3 regions of the Nonomuraea diastatica genome follow, and region 1 is predicted to be linked to each of the others. Evidence: riboswitches for the same ligand, from Rfam matches in the RefSeq annotation. Region 1 holds a riboswitch; each other region holds the start of a gene.
The links. Region 1 has a riboswitch for cyclic di-AMP ahead of E1294_RS27410 (C40 family peptidase). Riboswitches for the same ligand answer to the same signal wherever they lie in the genome.
Positions count from the first base shown of each region.

Region 2: another riboswitch for cyclic di-AMP. It lies ahead of E1294_RS34610 (hypothetical protein); the one in region 1 lies ahead of E1294_RS27410 (C40 family peptidase).
Region 3: another riboswitch for cyclic di-AMP. It lies ahead of E1294_RS40640 (coiled-coil domain-containing protein); the one in region 1 lies ahead of E1294_RS27410 (C40 family peptidase).

Region 1 covers NZ_SMKP01000084.1:29,299-35,386, reverse strand. The annotation lists gene E1294_RS27420 (M48 family metallopeptidase) at 1-563, opposite strand, end outside; gene E1294_RS27415 (hypothetical protein) at 576-1,391, opposite strand; gene E1294_RS27410 (C40 family peptidase) at 1,540-2,085, opposite strand; cyclic di-AMP (ydaO/yuaA leader) riboswitch at 2,147-2,309, opposite strand; gene E1294_RS27405 (C40 family peptidase) at 2,719-3,678, opposite strand; gene E1294_RS27400 (NYN domain-containing protein) at 3,781-5,100, opposite strand; gene E1294_RS27395 (response regulator) at 5,556-6,088, opposite strand, start outside.
Region 2 covers NZ_SMKP01000126.1:13,455-19,542, reverse strand. The annotation lists gene E1294_RS34620 (class I SAM-dependent methyltransferase) at 87-656, shown strand; gene E1294_RS34615 (DUF5302 domain-containing protein) at 732-932, shown strand; cyclic di-AMP (ydaO/yuaA leader) riboswitch at 1,096-1,232, shown strand; gene E1294_RS34610 (hypothetical protein) at 1,406-1,933, shown strand; gene E1294_RS34605 (alpha/beta fold hydrolase) at 1,972-2,817, shown strand; gene E1294_RS34600 (winged helix-turn-helix transcriptional regulator) at 2,818-3,168, opposite strand; gene E1294_RS34595 (NAD(P)-dependent oxidoreductase) at 3,222-3,824, shown strand; gene E1294_RS34590 (DUF4032 domain-containing protein) at 3,898-5,121, opposite strand; gene E1294_RS34585 (DUF885 domain-containing protein) at 5,144-6,088, shown strand, end outside.
Region 3 covers NZ_SMKP01000172.1:4,970-11,057, forward strand. The annotation lists gene E1294_RS55015 (HD domain-containing protein) at 1-902, opposite strand, end outside; gene E1294_RS40640 (coiled-coil domain-containing protein) at 950-1,903, opposite strand; cyclic di-AMP (ydaO/yuaA leader) riboswitch at 1,909-2,050, opposite strand; gene galT (galactose-1-phosphate uridylyltransferase) at 2,117-3,199, opposite strand; gene E1294_RS40650 (DeoR/GlpR family DNA-binding transcription regulator) at 3,196-3,975, opposite strand; gene E1294_RS58465 (50S ribosomal protein bL37) at 4,111-4,188, shown strand; gene E1294_RS40655 (nucleoside/nucleotide kinase family protein) at 4,318-4,941, opposite strand; gene E1294_RS55020 (hypothetical protein) at 5,045-5,197, shown strand; gene E1294_RS40660 (class I SAM-dependent methyltransferase) at 5,199-5,687, shown strand; tRNA gene E1294_RS40665 (tRNA-Gly) at 5,755-5,825, opposite strand; tRNA gene E1294_RS40670 (tRNA-Pro) at 5,915-5,991, shown strand.

The DNA.
Region 1 (6,088 bases):
GGCCACCTGACCGCCTCGACGATCGCGGTGAGGACCAGCACGCCGAGGACCACCCGCAACCACCAGGGGCCTTTCAGCCGGCCCAGCACCTTCGCCCCGAAGGGGGTGGCCACGAGCAGGGCCGCGAAGGCCAGCGTGAGCGCCAGCCCGAGATAGCTCGGCAGGGACGTGGCCGCGTCGAACGCCTGCGCCCTGGCGATCTCGGCGGCGGTGAAGTCGCGCGCCGGGTCGGGCGGCCCGGCGGCCAGGACCCGCCACGGCGTGCTGAAGGCGGCCACGGCCAGAATCACCGCCGCGAGCACCGCCAAGACCACGGCCGCCTGCCGCCTGAACCGGCGCTCGGCCGCGCCCACCGCCGGGTCGTGCGCCGGGTCCACCTCCGGGTCGCGTGCCGGGTGCTCGCGACGTCTCCACGCCCCCGCCGCTCCGTCGTCCGTCTGCGCGGGGTCCTTCGCCCTGACGGCGCCCGCGAGAACGCCGTCACCGGGCCCTGCGGCGGTCACCTCGCCGCCGCTCGCCTCGGCCTCCTCAGATGGGCCGTCCGCGTCCCGCCGTCCGCTCATCCTTCTCCCCACTCACGCGAGCTGCTCCCGCACGTACGCGCGCCACCGTGCCGTCAGCGTGGCCACGGACAGCCCGAGCGCGGCGAGCGCCTCGTCGACGCCGGCCGCCTGCGCATCACGGTAGAGCCTCACCAGGCTCCTCTCACCGAAACGGCGGGAGAGGAACCGACACGCCAGCCAGGCCTCCTGGTACGCCAGCGCGAGGCGTCCGGGGTCAGGCCCGCCCGCGGCGAAGGCCTCAGGCCCCGGCAACGCGGCCGGCACGCGCCCGGCCCGCACCTCGGCGGCCAGCTCGGCGGCGGCCGTGCGCACGGGCAGCCCGGCGTCCCGGTAGGCCACGTAGTCGGCGAAGCCTTCGTAGAGCCAGGCGGGCAGCCCGCCGGTGCCCGCGGCGACGTGGGTCAGCTCGTGAGTGAGGACGACATCCTTGCCGGTGGAGGTGAGCCTGCCGAACGGCTCGGGGACGACGATCACCCGGCCGTCGTCGGCCACCGCCGCCAGCCCGTCGAGCCGCTCCACTCCGGCCAGCCGGGCCGCGTCCTGCGCGGAGCCGGGAACGATGACCACGGGCCGCACCGGACGGCCGAGCACCGCCGTGACCCGCAGGCCCGCCGAGTCGGCGCGGCGGGCGAGATCGCTGAGCGTGGCGGGCGCGGCGCGGTGGCCGGTGACGAAGGAACGTGCCCCGCGGGCGGTGGCCTGGCCGTCCGGCCACAGGCCGCGGGCCTCTGCGGGGAAGACGGGTGATCCGGGAGCGGGGGCGTCGGCGGCGAGGCCGAGGAGGAGGAGCGCGGCCAGCGCGGCTCGTCGGCTCACCTGCTCGGACACCCTGCCGATCGTAGTGGGGGCCGATCGTAGTGGGGCCCGATCGGCGTGGGGCCCGATCGAGGGGCCGGTCGCCTACGACGGGAAGGACGCGCTTCCGCGGGAGCCCGCCCAGGCCCGGAAGATCTCCCGGGACCCGGGCGGGGCTTCATCAGAGGCCGGGACGGACCGCGCCGACGAACGACGACTTGCGCCATCCGCCCAGCTTGTCGATGCGCACCCGTTCGCCTGTCCGCGGCGAATGGATCATCTTGCCCTTGCCGACGTACATGCCCACGTGGCCGAGCCCGTTGAAGAACATGAGGTCACCGGGCTTGAGGTTGCGCCAGGCGACCTTGTTCCTGGTGCGGGCGAACTGGCTGCTCGCCACGCGCGGGAGTTTCACCCCGGCCTTCTTCCAGGCGTACTGGACGAGGCCGGAGCAGTCGAACGAGCCAGGGCCTGTGGCGCCGTAACGGTACGGGTCACCGATCTGGCTCTTGGCCACGGCGATGGCCTTGCCGGCCTTCACCTTCTGCCGAGCGATCTTGGCTGCTCGCTTCCGAGCGGCCTTGGCCGACTTCGCAGTGGTGGCGGCCGTGGCCGCCCTCACCGAGGAGAGGCCGGCCGTATCGCTCGTCGTCGCCGCCTGAGCCGTGGAGGCCGTGGGGGCATGGAGGACGAGACCTCCGGCCGTCACGGTCATCGTGAGCACCACGCCACGCAGGGCAAGGCGGGACAGACGGGGGTTGTGCAGGGAGGTAGACAGGATTTCTCCTTGGGTCTTCCACGAACGCCTACCGGGTTAGCTGTCGGATTCGGGCCTGGAAGTCGCCCTACGGCGCGATGGCGCGCCGATTCACCCCTGATCCCTGGGGAACTGGGATCGCTGGGTCCCCGGTTCCGTGCCTCCTGACTGCACGGATTCGGCAGGTCATCGCCCGATTCAGTGGTGGTGTCATGGGGATATCGCGGCGATGACCAGCGGATCTTCATCTGTCTTCACATCGGGAGGGACCGATGCGGGTTCGCGGCGCCATGGCTTGTGCACCGCGACGACGCCAGAAGCTACGCCGAACGGTCAAGGATCGGCAAAAGCGGAGTCAGGCTGTAAAGATCGACAAAGGCCTCAGTAAACTCCCGAACCCCTGCTGGAACATGGGGCGTCGTTACCAAAAAGTGACCCTGCTCACACTTCGCGACACCCCGGTCTTGTCAGGGGTCAGATGTCGCCTTTGTCACATTCCGCCTCGTATGCGCTGGACCCAAGGTGATCAAGGGAGAGCACACCGTGATCGCGGACCGTCCGCACGGCGGCAACGATGGCGCGTCGTAGAAGAATGGGCGGGAACTACGGGCGGACGGCGCCCACGAGGCCGCGTCCGTAGTCGGAGAGGCTGACGACCTTGACCACGTCGCCCGTCTGCGGCGCATGGACGATCTTCCCGTTGCCCGCATAAATGCTGACGTGCCCCAGGCCCTCGCTGAAGATGAGATCCCCCGGCTGGAGCGCGTTCAGCGACACCTTGCGGCTGGCGCCCCACGCCCACTGCGCCCACGTCGTCCTGGGCAGCGACACGCCCGCGGCCCGCCATGACGCCTGGGTCAGCCCCGAGCAGTCGTAGCCGCCCGGCCCCGTCCCGCCGAACACGTACGGCTTGCCGACCTGCGCGAACGCGAACCGCAGCACCGCCGCGGCGTTCCCCGACGCGGGTCCCGTGTACTCGATGCCGGTGCTGTTCGGATCGCCGGTCTTGTAGGCGCCCAGCTTTCTCAGGAGCTTCTTCTGCTTGGCGATCAGACCGAGGATCTCCTTGCGCTCCTTCTCGACCTCGCCACGGACCTCGTCGGCCGACCGCAGCGCGCCCTGCGCCTTGTCCCGCTCCTTCTTCAGCCCGCGGTTCTCCCGGTCGAACGCGGCCAGCTTTTCCGAGCGCTCCTTGGCCATCTGCCCGGCCAGCGCCATCCCGGCCAGCCGTCCCTGCGGGTTGTCGGCACCGACCAGCCCCGGCATGGAGGTGGCGTAGCCGCCGGCCCGGTAGACGGTGGCGGCCATGTCGGCGATCTGGGTGCGCAGGTCGGCGACCGTACGGAGTTTGCGCTTGTAGCTCGTGTTCAGCTTCGCGTAGGTGCCCTTGGCCTTCTTGTAGCGCTCGGTCGCCGAGTTGTAGCGGTCGACGACCTTGTCGGCCTTGTCGTTGAGCTTGTCGAGCTTGGCCTTGGCCTGCCCGATGGTCGGCTTCGGATCAGCGAGCGCCGCCCCCATGGGGGACACCACAAGCCCGAACGCGAGACCCACGGCCACCGGCACCCGGCCAAACCTCACTGCGTCGCCTCCCAGGGGATCTTTTACTGGGGCGAAATAGTACAGAAGTGGCGGGTGAGGTCTCACCCAAACATACCAATTCGTAACTTAAGCCCGGCCCAGGCGGCGCAGCAGCAAGCCAGAGGAAACGGGTCTGGCTCCCATCCGCCTGACGGACTCGGCCACCTCCCGGTCCGACGACACCACGGCGATGGCGCGGCCGGGCGGCTCGGCGCGGACGAGTTGGCGGATCAGGTCGTCGGCGATCTCCCCGGGCGCGCTGAACAGCACCCGTACCCCGCGCGGCGCCACGACCTGCACAGGGGCGTTGAGCTCCGCCCCGTCGAACACCGCGGTCACCTCGACCCTGGTCTGCGCCACCAGCCCGCCCAGCCCGGTCATCAGCCGGTTGCGCTGGTCGGCGAGGGTGAGCGTGCCGTAGCCGGTCTTCGTGACGTTGTAGCCGTCGATGATCAGGTGGATCTGCGGCAGCGCGAGGAGTTGGTCGAGGAGCTGCGGATCGTCGTCGGCGAGCGCCCGCGCGGGCACGCGCACCCCCGGCCGCTCGCCGGTGACCGCGGCGACCGAATCGGCCGGCCGGCTGATCGTGGTGGGCAGAGCCAGCTCCCTGCGCAACCCGGCCGACGCGTCCTGCAGCGCGTCGAGCAGCACCCTGATGCGGGCGTCCTCGATGCTCCGACCCTCGCGCGCGGCCCGGCGCGAGGCTTCGAGCTGCTTCTCCACGTCGGACAGCCGCTCGCGCAGCCGCCGCAGCTCGGACTCCCCCGCACTGCCCGCGGCCGAGGCGGCCGTCCTGGCCTCCTCGGCGGCCCGCTCCATCTCCTCGGCCCGACGCACCGCGGCCTTGGACCGCTCGCGGGCGTCGTGGAGCCTGCGGCGCAGGTCGGAGTTCTCCGCGCGGGAGGCCTTGACCTGCTCGCGCAGGCGGTCGGCCTCCTCCTTGGCAGCGTTCTTCTGCGCGGCGAGCTGCTCGCGCAACCGGGTGACGACCTGCTCGCGCTCGGAGTCCTCGGCGGCCGCGAGCGACTTCTCCAGGTCGGAGCGGGCGGTCTCGATCATCTCCGCCCAGCCGGGCGGGCGGGTGAGATAGGCGGCCGCGGCCACCAGCACGGGGTCGGCGGCGGGCGGCACGTTGCCCTCGGCGAGCGCGGAGACCAGCTCAGGCCAGCCCGCGGTCACCGACTCGGCGACCAGCTCGCGAAACTTCTTGTCGTTCTCCAGTTGGGCCGCGATGGGCGCGCTGGCCAGCTTGGCCCGCTTGCGGGGGTCGAACTTGGCGATGCCACGCAGCGGCGGCGGGATGGCGGCAGCGGGCATCGTGCCGAGGACTTGAGACGCCAAGTCGACGACATTGAGCCGCACCTGCTCGGGAAGCGGGCGAGACAGGCCTTCACCCGCTGAACTCATCCCACTTGTCCCTTCGTGACATGCCCTTTCAGACAAGGGTACGGCTGCCGCGTACCTGACCGTAACGGCCGCTCCGCTATGGGCAAGCGCTTGGTGGGGAAGGATCGGCCGCGCCGGTACGGGCGTCCACCAGGGAGGCCGACCATGGCGAAGCAGCCTCGCACCGCCACTCGTGACCTCGGAGAACCGCGTCAACTCGGCATCCGGCGGCTCTGCGGCAAGCCCGGCGAGGGCGCACTTGCCCGGGTTGCGCACCCCGGCGCGAAAAGCTGGAATTCCAGCGCCGCGGCCCTCCGAGCCCGGCATCCGCGCCCAGCCCTCCGCGCCTGAACCTCCGCGCCCAGCCGTCCCGGCCCTTCCGAGTCCGGTCTTCCGAGCCTCGGCCCCCTGCGCCCGACCGCTCGGCGCGGCGACTCACCGCGCCCTGATCGAGGGCCCGCCGAGCGGCGACCTCGCTACGAGCCCGCGTCGTAGACCAGCAGCGCGATCTGGACCCGGTTGTTGAGGTCGAGCTTGGTCAGGACGCGCGACACGTGGGCCTTGACCGTGGGGACGCTCATGAACAACTCGCGCCCGATGTCGGCGTTCGACTTGCCCTGGCCGACGGCCGTCGCCACCTGCCGTTCCCGCTCGCTGAGCCGGCCGAGCAGCCTCCTGGCGCGTTCCGTACGCTCGTCCGCCCCGCCGTCGGCCACATGCGTGATGAGCTGCCGGGTGACCGCCGGCGACAGGATCGGCTCACCCTCGGCCACCTTCCTGATCGCCTGCACGAGGTCGCCCGGCGCGATGTCCTTCAGCAGGAACCCGGCCGCCCCCGCCCGCAGCGCGCGCAGCACCTGCGCGTCGGCGTGGAACGTGGTCAGCACCACCACCTCGGGCGGCGCGGAGGTGCGGCGCAACGCCTCGGTGGCGGTGAGCCCGTCGACGCCCGGCATGCGGATGTCCATCAGCACCACGTCGGGCCGGTGCTCGGCCACCATGGGCGGCA
Region 2 (6,088 bases), on a different contig from region 1:
CATGCGGGGTGTATTTCCTGGGCCACTCCAACACAACACCAGCAACCGAACGGTCTCCCTTTACCCGGCGGGCGTACGCTTCCGTCGTGCTCGACTACGACCTCGAAGCCGCACATTACGACGAGACCCGTGGCGGTCTGCCGCGGGCCGAGGCCGCCGCCGAGGCCGTGCGCGGGCTGCTGCCCGGGGGCACGCTGCTCGACGTCGCGTGCGGCACCGGGCTGGTGACCAGGGAACTGGCCGGGCGCGGCCTGCGGGTGCTCGGCGTGGACGCCTCCGCCGGCATGGCGCGGGTCGCCGCAGGGCGCGTGCGCGTAACCCTGGGTGACGGCTGCGCGTTGCCCGTACGCGACGGGGCGGTCGACGCGGTCACCACGATCTGGCTGCTGCACCTGCTCGACGACGCCCGTCCCGTGATCGCCGAGGCCGCGCGCGTGGTGCGGCCAGGCGGGGTGTACGTCACGACGGTCGACAAGCGGGCCGCCCACGGGCCTGGAGGCCGGCGGCATCCCGCCGACGCCCCGGAGCTGGTCGTGGCGGAGGCGTCCCGGCACGGTCTGCGGCAGGCCGGCGAGGCCACGTTCGTGGGTCACGGGCAGGGGCGGGACGGGCCGGACCCGGTGTTCCGGCTGCTGGCGTTCACCCGCGACGGGTGACAGGGCGAGGTCGGTTTCGCGTCGAAAGCGACGCCGTGCGAAGCTGTCGTTGTCCCCAACACCATGGAGGTCCTCATGGCGGAATCACCGGAGCCGGAAGTCAGCGAAACTCCCGAGGACGAGATGAAGCGCAAGTTCCGCGAAGCACTGGAGCGCAAGCGCAACCAGCACGCGGGCTCCGGCGCTGGTGGCAGGGGCGTCGACCCATCGAAGATTCACGGGACGCACGGCCCGGCTGCGAGTAAGAGATCGTTCAGGCGCAAGAGCGGCGGCTGAGCCGGAAGGAACTGAGGGGGTACGGCATGCCGTACCCCCTTTCGTATTCCCGCGCTAGGTAGATCTTTGCCCGGTTGATGGCGAATCGTTTGCGTATGTCCGATTCGCTGCTAGAGTTGCCGCCATTACCAGCCGGTGACCTGGCCCTTACCCAAGAGAGGGCCTCCGGCTGGCGCCGAATCCCGACTCGATCGGGAACCGGGGACCCACCCTCACTGGGGTGAATCCGGCCGCGTGCCGGTAGGGCATCTCCACGCCCGAACCCGTCAGCTAACCCGGTAGGTGTGATGGAGAGGACATAACGCATGTATCACCGCGTCGTACCCCCGAATCGCGTAGTGCCGGCCGCCTGAGCGGCCCTCCTTCCCCAGGTTCTTTCTCTCGCCCGATGTAGTCGCTCGGGCGTGCCGCAGCGCCGTGCCTGCTTGCCGGCGTGCCTCCCCCTCGTCCCCTCGCGAAGGACTCCACATTTCATGTCTCCCCGTTTTGGCCTGCGTTCCCTCGCCCTGCTCACCGCCTCCACCGTCAGCTCGATGAGCGTCGTCTGCACCGCGGCACACGCCGATCCGGGCGCCGAAGAGAAGGTCCTGTTCAAGGGCTCCACCACGGCGTCGTACTTCTGGGACGACGGCTCGGGCAGGGCCGGCGACACCGGCCTGCCCGCCAGCGGCAAGCCGATGCAGAAGGGCATGGCCGCCAGCCCGAGCTGGCCGCTGCTGACCGAGGGGTACGTGATCTACAAGGGCAAGAAGATGCCCTTCTTCGTCGGGGACCGAGGGCCCGGGGAGCCGTCCAGCCGCGGCATCATGCTGGATCTCGACGCCAAGACGTTCGCCGACCTGACCGGGGGCACCTTCAACCGCGACTCGCTGATGATCGACGGTAACGGCGGCAAGGGGCACATCGAGATCGACTACGTCATCACCAAGTGGGGTGACGGCCTGGGCAAGAAGGGGCGGCCGGTGCCCTTCTCCACCGGCGCCTACGCCCGGCGAGGCTGACTTTACGAACGCGGCACCAGAATGACATTCTGGCCCCCGTGACCCTCCGCGTAGCCGCGAACGGCATCGACATCGCCTACGAAAGCATCGGCTCCCCCGACGGACGGCCCCTGCTCCTCATCATGGGGCTCGGCGCACAGCTCACCCACTGGGACGACGGGTTCTGCGAGCTCCTGGTGGAGCAGGGACACCACGTCGTCCGGTTCGACAACCGCGACGCGGGCCTGTCGACTCACCTCCACGACCAGGGCGCTCCCACGACGGGGGCGCCTTCGGCGTACCTGCTGGACGACCTGGCCGACGACACCGCGGGCTTCATGGACGCCATCGGCTGGCCGGCCGCCCACGTGGCCGGCGCCTCCATGGGCGGGATGATCGCCCAGTCCCTGGCCATCCGGTATCCGGCACGGGTGCTGACCCTGACCTCGATCATGTCGACGCCCGGCCCCACGGTCGCTCCGCCGACGGAGTCCGCGTTCGCGGCCCTGACCGCCCGCCCCGCCGCCGACCGCGCGGCCGTCATGGCGCAGGCGCTGGAGACGTATACGGTGATCGGCTCGCCCGGTTACGCGATGGACCGGGCGAGGGTCGTCCAGAGGGCGGGGCGCGCGTTCGACCGCTGCTTCGACCCGGCGGGCACGGGCCGGCAGCTGGCCGCGATCATGGCTTCGGGCGACCGTACGGACCTGCTGGCGAGCCTGACGATGCCGGCGCTGGTGCTGCACGGGGAGGACGATCCGCTCATCCCGGTCGAAGGCGGCCGGGCCACGGCGGCGGCCATTCCCGGCGCCCGGCTGGTGACCTATCCGGGCATGGGCCACGACCTGCCCGAGCCGCTCTGGCCGGAGATCGCCCGCGAGATCGCCAAGCTGACCGGCGCCTGACTACGCGGACCGCTCCCGCCGCCGGAGGATCTCGGCCACGTGGGTCTCGGCCCACGTGGCCACCGCCGAGATGGGGTCGTGCAGGGAACGGCCGAGGTCGGTCAGCGCGTACTCCACCCGCGGCGGCACCTCCGCGAACACCTCGCGCGTGATCAGCCCGTCCTGCTCCATGGTCCGCAACGTCTGCGTCAGCACCTTGGGCGTGACCCCGCCGATCCGCGAGCGCAGCCGGGTGAAGCGCATCGGCCCGTCGGCGAGGCAGAGCAGCACCAGCACCGACCATTTGTCGCCGATCCGGTCGAGGACCACCCGCGTCGGGCAATTCGGGTCGAAGACATCACCGGTATCCACAAGGTACTTATAGCACGGTGAAGTAACCAGTATCCGATCGATATCGTGGCGCCATGAAGATCCTTCTATTCGGCGCGACCGGCATGCTCGGTCAGCGCATCGCCGCTGAACTGACCGGCCGCGGGCACGAGGTGACCGGCCTCAGCCGCAGCGGGCCCGTCAAGGGCGACGTCCACGACGCCGCCACGCTGGCCAAGGGCCACGACGCCGTCATCTCCGCCATCGCGCCGCCGCGCGACGGCACCGAGCCGGGGCCGCCCTTCCTCGCCGCCAACCGCGCCCTCATCGACGGTGTGCGCGCGGCCGGGGTGCGCCGGCTCATCGTCATGGGCGGCGCGGGCAGCCTCCAGGTCTCGCCCGGCGTCGACCTGGTCGACACGCCCGGCTTTCCCGAGGGGCTGAAAAAGGAGGCGCTGGCCGCTCGTGCCGCGCTCGAGCTCTACCGGGAGGTCACGGACCTCGACTGGACCTACGTCTCGCCGGCTGCGGAGCTCGCGCCGGGCGAGCGTACGGGCGCCTTCCGCGTCGGCGGCGACACGCTGCTGACCGACGAGCAGGGCCGCAGCGCCATCAGCGCCGAGGACCTCGCGATCGCGATCGCCGACGAGGTGGAGCAGAACGCCCACCCGCGCAGCCGCATCACCGTCGCCTACTGAGCCGCCTCGCCGGGGCCCGGCCGGGGCTTCTCACCAGAGCCCGGTTGGGGCATGTCGCCGGAGCCGGCCGGGGCTACTGGCCGGAGACCGGCTGGGCGTCCTCGTCGGGGAGCAGCGCCTTCTCGTCGGGCTTGTGCACGAGCACGTTGTCCACGTACGACGTCACGGCCGTGGCCAGCCCCACGTCGGCGTTCGCCGTCTCCGACAGGAACCAGCGATGGTCGAGGATCTCGTGGAAGAGCTGCGCGGGCTCCAGCTTCCCGCGCAGCTCGGCCGGGATCGCCTCGACCGTGGGCTGGAACACCTCCGCCAGCCACCGGTGCGCCACGATGGCCTCGTCCTCGTGCCGCAGGCCCTTGGCGACCCTGAAACCGTCGAGGTCGTTGAGCAGCCGCCGCGCCTGGTTCTCCTCCACATCGAGCCCGGTCAGCCTGAGCAGCCGCCGCTGGTGGTGCCCCGCGTCCACGACCTTGGGCCGCACGATCAGCCGGCCGGTGCCGACCTTGCGCCGCACCATCATCTCGGCCACGTCGAAGCCGAGCAGGTTGAGCCGTCTGATCCGCTGCTCCACCCGGTGCCAGTCGACCTCCTCGATGATCTCGCTCTGGGTGATCTCGTCCCACAGGCGGTGGTAGCGGGCGACGATGTCCTCGGCGGTGTCCATGGGGTCGATCGACGGGTGCAGCAGTCCGCCGGCCTCCAGGTCGAGCATCTCGCCGAAGATGTTCGTGTGCGCCACGTCGATGTCGCCGCGCCGCTGCCCCTCGCTGATCATCGGGTGCATCTCGCCGGTCTCGGCGTCCACGAGGTAGGCCGCGAACGCCCCCGCGTCCCTGCGGAACAACGTGTTGGACAGCGAGCAGTCGCCCCAGTAGAAGCCGTTCAGGTGCAGCCGGACCAGCAGCACGGCCAGCGCGTCCAGCAGGCGGGTGAGCGTGTCGGGGCGCAGGGTGCCCGACATGACCGCGCGGTAGGGGAGGGAGAACTGCAGGTGCCTGGTGATCAGTGCCGCGTCGAGCCCGTTCTCGCGGCCGGTGACGTACGCGACGGGCTCCACGGAGGGGGCGTCGAGCCGGGCGAGGTCCCACAACAACTGGTATTCGCGCTTGGCGTACCGCTCGCTGATCTCCTTGATCGCGTACACCTTGCCGGACAGCCTGGCGAACCGCACCACGTGGCGCGAGATGCCGCGGGGCAGATCGACCAGGTGATGCTGCGGCCAGTCTTGGAGGGGCACCTCCCAGGGGAGGCGGATCAGGTCAGGGTCGCCTAGCGCGCCGGTGATCTGCAGGGGCATTTCATCAGGATATGGTGCATCGGTGGACGAGTTTCTCAAGTGGTACTTTTCCGACCGTCCCGTCATCGCCAGCACATTGGGGGCGGACGGCTACGATCACACCCTCGGCGATTTCACCGCCACCGCCTGGACCGCCCGCGAGCAGGAGGAGGTCCGCTGGCACGACCGCCTGTCGGCACTCGAGACCGTGTCCCTCGACGACGCGATCGACAGAGACCTCGTCCTCTCCCAGCTGAGGGGTTCGATCGCGCTCGCGTCCTGGCCCGCATGGCGGCGCGACCCCGGCACCTACCTGGCCGCGATCTTCGCCTCGATGTTCACGCCGTTCCAGCACCGCCTCAAGCCGGAGCCCGAGCTGGTGACGGCCGCCGTCTCCCGCCTCGCCGAGGTGCCCGGCGTGCTGGCCGCCTGCCGCGCCAACCTGGACCCCGACCTGGCGGCCCCGCTGCTGGTCCAGCGCGGGCTCGGCCAGGCACGCACCGGCCGCAACTTCCTCACCCGCACGATCCCTTCCATGGTCCAGGACGAGGGCCTGCGCGCGACGCTGGCCGAGGCCGCCGAGCCAGCCGCGCGGGCGTTCGACGAGCTGGTCACGTTCCTGGAGAGCTTCGAGTGCGGCGGCACCTGGCGGATGGGGGAGAAGCTCTACTCCACGCTGCTGCGCGAGCGCGAGATGCTCGCGTACGGCGCCGCCGAGCTGCACGAGAAGGGCAAGGTCGCCTGGGCGGAGCTGGACACGCGGATGCGCCAGGTCGCGCTCGGGGTCAACGGCACCGAGGACTGGCGGGCGGCCATGGAGTCCCTCATGGACGACCACCCGCCGACGCTGGCCGACATGCGCGCGGAATACGAGGCGGAGACCCGGCGGGCCCGCGCGTTCGTCAGGGAGCACGACCTGGTCACGTTCGCCGACGGCGAGGAGTGCCACGTGCTGCCGTCGGCCGAGTACACGCGCCCGGTCCTGTCC
Region 3 (6,088 bases), on a different contig from region 1:
CTCTGGAAGGTCAGCCGCTGATCGGCGGTGTCGCCGATGTGGGTGAGGAGTTCGTCGAGAGCGGCGTATTCCTCCCATGGTTGCTGACCGCTCGCCTGGGCCAGGCGGGTCACGACGAGGTCTTCGAGGTCCGGGACACGCCTGTTCTTCCAGACCTTGTCGGCCAGGCTCACCAGCAGGTCCTCGAGGGTGATGTCGATGTCCGTCCAGGACGCGTGTGTGGCCGCGAAACGGGCGAGCGCGTCATCGAACCCATGCTGGAGCAGCAGGTCCCTGCCGGCCGCTTCGTGGGTCGAGCCGGGGCCTGAGAGTTCGGCGATGCGCAGGGACTTGCCGATGTCGTGGGTCGCGGCGCCGAAGAGCACGGCCTGCCGGTCGAAGTCAAGGTGGGGGTGCCGTTGCCGGACCCAGTCGGTGATCTGCCAGGCGACGTCATGGACGAGACGGAGGTGGGCCGCCAGCCTGGGCGGGCAGTTCAGCGACTTCAGCAGCTCGGCGACCTGGTCCGGCACTGGGCGCAGCGGTGGCTCGGCGGCATCGTTCAGGGCATGGGCCAGCGCGGCGGAGTTCGCAACGGTGGGTTCAGGCTGGGCGAGGTGCTGTCTGGCCCGGATCCAGACCGCCTCGAACTCCTGGCGGGTGATCCCGGCGGCTTGAGCTGCATCCCGCCACCCGTCGAGGCTGCCCTCTGCCAGGACGCCATAGCGGCGCTCGTAGGACTGGAGGGCGGCAAGGTTCTCCTGGTCTCGGAGACGGAGAACCTCCTCGAGGGCTGTCGCGGTTATCGGCTGCTGTTCGGGGCCGTGCAGGTCGACTTGCCGTACGGCCCATTCCTCATCATCAAGCTCGTAATGGGACCAGATGTCCTCTTCCGCGGAGTAGAGACGGATCCAGCGCGCCATGTCGGCATGATGTCAGATCTGGTTACGTACGCGGCCCGCCCCTACGTTCAGTTCATCGAGACGTGCACGTGGTCGTAGTGGTTCTCGGTGATGCTGCCGCGGTCGGACATCGTGCTCCAGCCCGAGCCGTGGTTGATGCGCTGCTTCCAGATCACGTATTTGACGCCCAGCTTGCTCTGGTTCTTGATGGCCCACTCCGCGATGCGGTCGCCCAGGGCGAGGTTGGCGGCTGAGGGCATCGAGCCTCCCGTGCTCATCATGAAGTCACAGGCCCGGCCCAGGGGGTGCTCGCCGCTGGAGCCCGAGCGGAAGCAGCCGACGGTGAAGGGCAGCGCGAAGTTCTTGCTGATCTGCTCCTTCATCAGCCGGGTGCGCGGGGTGATGTTGTCGGAGCCGGAAGGCAGTTCGGGCGCCCAGCCGCCGTCGGCCCTGCGGTTGGTGCCGAACGGCACCAGGTCCTGGAGCTTCTTCTGGATGTCGTCGATGACGTCTTCGGCCTCGTCGCGCCGGCCGGCGACCTCGGCCGCGTCCTTGCGGATCTTGTCGGCGAGTTCGGCGGCCTCCACGGCGGCCTTCTTCTTCTCGTCGCGCGCCTTGGCCACGCCCTGCACGAACGCCTGCTGCTCGGCGGTGACCTGGTTGAGCACCGCGGCGCCGCCACTGTTCTCGGGCAACATGAACGCGGGCACCCCAGGGTTGCCGTTCTGGTAGCGCAGACGGGCTATCTCGGCGACCCGCTTCTCGGCCGTCGTCACCGCCTCCTCGGCGGTGGCCAGCCGGGCTTTGGCCGCCTTGGCGGACTTCTGCGCCTTGGCCAGCTCGACGCGCTTGAGGTTGTACGCCTCGATCAGCTTGTCGACCTTGTTGTTGAGCTGCTTGAGCTGCGCGCGCAGCTCCGACTCCTTGGGTTTGGGGGCCGCGGACGCCGGGGCCGCCGAGACGACGACGGCGGCGGCGGTGATGAGACCGATGGCAAGACTCGCGGGGGACGAAGCCGCCACGTAGGTGATCCTCTCCCTCTGCCGGCCGGGTTAGCTGACGGGTTCGGGTATGGGAGCTGCGTTCCCTACCACCGAAGTGGATTCACCCCAGGTGCGATGGGTCCCCGGCTCCCGGGCAACTCGCCCGGGATTAGGCGGTGCAACGGTTGTTACGGCCGATGCATAAAGGGATATTAGTGGTAGATCACGATTCATGCGACCTTAACTAGAAATCTATTCTTGATCTACTTGTGATCGGAGCATGCTCGCGGCCTCCTCCGGCAGCACGTCGTTGACGAACGCGCCCATCGCGGACTCCGAGCCCGCCAGATACTTGAGCTTGTTCGGCGCCCGCCGGATGCTGAAGAGCTCCAGATGCAGGTGCGCGAGCTCGCGGCCCCGCCGCACCGGGGCCTGGTGCCAGGCCGAGATGTACGGCATCACGACCCCGAACAACCCGTCGAAGGCCCGCAGCACCGAGGTGTAGAGCGGGGCGAACGCCGCACGCTCCTCCTCCGTGAGCGCCGCCAGGTCCGGCACCTGCCGGTGTGGATACACGTGCACCTCGAACGGCCAGCGCGCGGCCGCCGGCACGAACGCCGTCCACAGCTCGTTGCCGGCCACCACCCGTGTCCCGGCGGCACGTTCGGCGGCCAGCACGTCGGCGAAGAGGTTGCCCGCGCCCTGGTAGCGGGCCGCGGCGCCGAGCTGGAGTTTCGTCCTGGGCGTGACGTACGGGTAGGCGTAGATCTGGCCGTGCGGATGCGCCAGCGTGATGCCGATCTCCTCGCCCCGGTTCTCGAAGCAGAATACCTGCTCCACACCCTCGATCCCGGACAACTCGGCCGTACGGTCGGCCCACGCCTCCATGACCACCTGCACCTGGGCGTCGGAGAGCTTGGAGAAGGATGACGAGTGGTCCGATGTAAAGCACACCACCTCGCACCGCCCCACTCCCGGACGAGCCTCACTCAGACCGCCCACATCGTGATAAGTCCCAAAATTCGTGGAGAAAGAGGGGAAGCGGTTCTCGAACACCGCCACGTCGTAGTCGTACGCCGGGATCTCTGTCGCCCGTGTGTCCGACGACGGGCACAACGGGCACTCGGCGGACGTGCCCGTCGGCAGGAACGTCCGCGTCTGCCGGTGCCCGGCCATCGCGATCCACTCCTCGGTCAGCGGATCGTAGCGCAGCCCGGACGCCACCGGCCGGGGCTCCAGCGGTCGCCGGTCGATCGCGCTCCGGTCGGCGTCGTCGCGCCGGTCGAAGTAGATCAGCTCTCGGCCGTCGGCCAGATGGGTGACGGTGCGCTTCAATGCGTGCCCTCCGCGATGATCAGTTCTCCGGCCCGCTCGGCCAGTTCGGTGCGTGCGTCCTCGGGCAGCCCCGCGTCGCTGATGACCATGTCGGCCTCGCTCAGCTCGGCGATGGTGCTGATGCCCACCGTGTTCCACTTCGTGTGGTCGGCGGGGACGACCAGCCGGTGCGCGGCCGTCACAAGCTCCCTGTCGGTCTCCGACTCCAGCAGGTTGGGCGTGGTGAACCCGGCCCGCACGCTCATCCCGTGCACGCCGAGGAAGAGCGTGTCCACGTGCAGGCGGCGGATCGCGGCCACGGCCACCGGGCCGACCAGCGCGTCGGACGGCGTACGGACGCCTCCGGTCAGCACGACGGTGCGGTCGGCGCGCGGATTGCGGTGGAAGACCTCGGCGACGGGGATCGAATTGGTGATCACGGTCAGCTCGGGGACGCCGATGAGGTGGTGGGCCAGCGCCCACGTGGTGGTGCCCGCCGACAGCGCCACGGCGGTGCCGGGGCGTACCAGCCTGGCCGCGTGCCGCGCGATGGCCTCTTTCTCCTGCTGCTGGCGGGCGGACTTCGCGGTGAAGCCCGGCTCCTCGGTCGATCCGGGACCGAGAGCGGTCGCGCCGCCGTGCACCTTCTCCAGCAGACCGCGTTCGGCCAGCACCTCGAGGTCGCGGCGGATGGTCATGTCGGAGACGCCGAGCTCGCGTACGAGGTCGGCGACCCGGACGCCGCCGTTGCTGCGCACACGTTCGAGGATCGTCTGCTGACGCTGCTGTGCGAGCACGCCCGCTCCTTCCAACAGATTCCACCAAATTATGACACGGCGCTGTTGGGGAATGTTAGTTCCGTACGGATCACTTGCGCTGGTCAGCGCGGGCGGGAGACGTTGGGAGAACACCGATCATCCGGAGGCGAGCATATGGCCAGGCGAGCACGCAAGGGCAGGGCACGCAAGAAGAAGAAGGCGAACCACGGCAAGCGCCCGACAGCACGCTGACAGGTGGCCGCCCGCCGGCGGCCACCACCGGCCTCATCCCGGCAGCTCGATGCGCGACCTGGAGCGCGCGGGCCCTGCACTCCGGCCGTTCCCGCAGGCGGGCTCATCGGAAAGATCGAGCGCCAGAGGTCACAGGAGAAGCGCGGGCCGGTCGGGATGATCGGCCCTGATCACGACGTCGGCCGCCTCCTGGGGCCGCACCTCGCGCTCGTACCGCTCATAGGCGGGCAGCCGCCACCGCTCCTCCTCGGGCGTGCGGCGCCCCAGCGCCGCCGCGGACAACCACACATGCACGCTCAGCTCGAACGCCATCCCCCGCCCCAGGAGCAGCGTCCCGTCCACGATCACCACCCCGCCCTGCGGCAGCTCCTCATAGGGCAGCCGGTACGCACGGTCGATCCGGCTGTCCCACAGGGCCGGCAGCACCCGCCCCGAGCCGTCCTCATCCAGGGGATCCAGCACCTCCCTGCGCAGCGCCTTGACGTCGAGCCAGTCCTCGTAGAACGCGTCAGGATCGGCCCTGCCGTGCTCCAGCCGCAGCGACGCGGGCCGCAGGAAGTCGCCCGCCGAAACCCGCAGCACGGACCGGCCGCGCAGCCGGAGCGGCGTGACGAGGCCGTCGGCCAGCGCTTCCGGCCGTCCGGCAGGCGCCCCGTCGACGGCCACCCGCACCCGGCGCTCGCGTGGCCGCTGGGAGATCCGCTCGGCCAGCTCGTCGACGAGAACGTCACGGGAGATCGGTCGCGCACGCATCGGCACCAGCTTACGAGCGCCCTCCGCCCGGCGTGCCCGCCGCACGGAGGGCACGGAACAGGGGCGCTGGGCCTCCGGAAGCGTTCGACCATAGAGTTCGCCCATGGACTGGCAGGCGTGGCACGACGAGTACGACGACCCCGGCTCGCGGCTGACGCAACAATTACGGGTCGTGCGGCAGCGGATCCGGCGGGCGCTCGACGCCTGCCCGCCCGGCCCGCTCAGGCTCGTGAACCTGAGCGGGCCAGGGCCGTGACGTGCTGGAGGTGCTCGCCGGCCATCCCCGCCGCGACGACGTGCTGGCGCGTCTCGTGGAACTCGACCCGCGCAACACCGCGCTCGCCGAGGAGACGGCCAGGGCGAGCGGGCTGGGGCAGGTCGAGGTGATCACGGCCGACGCCGCGCTCACCGACCACTACCAGGGCATGGCTCCCGCCGACATCGTGCTCGTCTGCGGCGTGTTCGGCAACATCACGGACGAGGACGTCGAGCGTACGGTCGGCACGTGCACCCAGCTGTGCCGGACGGGCGGCACCGTCATCTGGACGCGCCATCGCAGGCCACCCGACCTGGTGCCGCAGATCTGCCGGTGGTTCGAGGAGCGCGGATTCCACCTCGAATGGCTGTCGGAACCGGACACCGGCTTCGGCGTCGGAACCCACCGCTTCGCCGGCTCCCCACGGCCCCTGATGGCGGGAAAGCACATGTTCACGTTCGTCGGCTACGACCTGCTCGGCAACGGTTGAGCACCGATGCGCGGCACGGCGAAGGCCAGGCCCCCGAGGCGGGATGACCTGGCCTTCTCCTCACGAGAGCGGACGACGGGAATCGAACCCGCGTAGCTAGTTTGGAAGACTAGGGCTCTACCATTGAGCTACGTCCGCGCGAACCGGTCGAAGTCTGGTCTAGACTTCATCCGGTCGTCAGGGCGTAAGCGTACCGGAGTCGCGGACCGCATGCGCACTCGGCGAGACGGGGCGTGGCGCAGCTTGGCAGCGCGCTTGCTTTGGGAGCAAGAAGTCGCAGGTTCAAATCCTGTCGCCCCGACCAGCCAGAAGGCCCTTCCCCGATGTGGGAGGGGCCTTCTGCTTGACATGACGCCCGGACCGTTCCAAAGAGGCGATCCAGATGGGCCTGAGCCACGTCG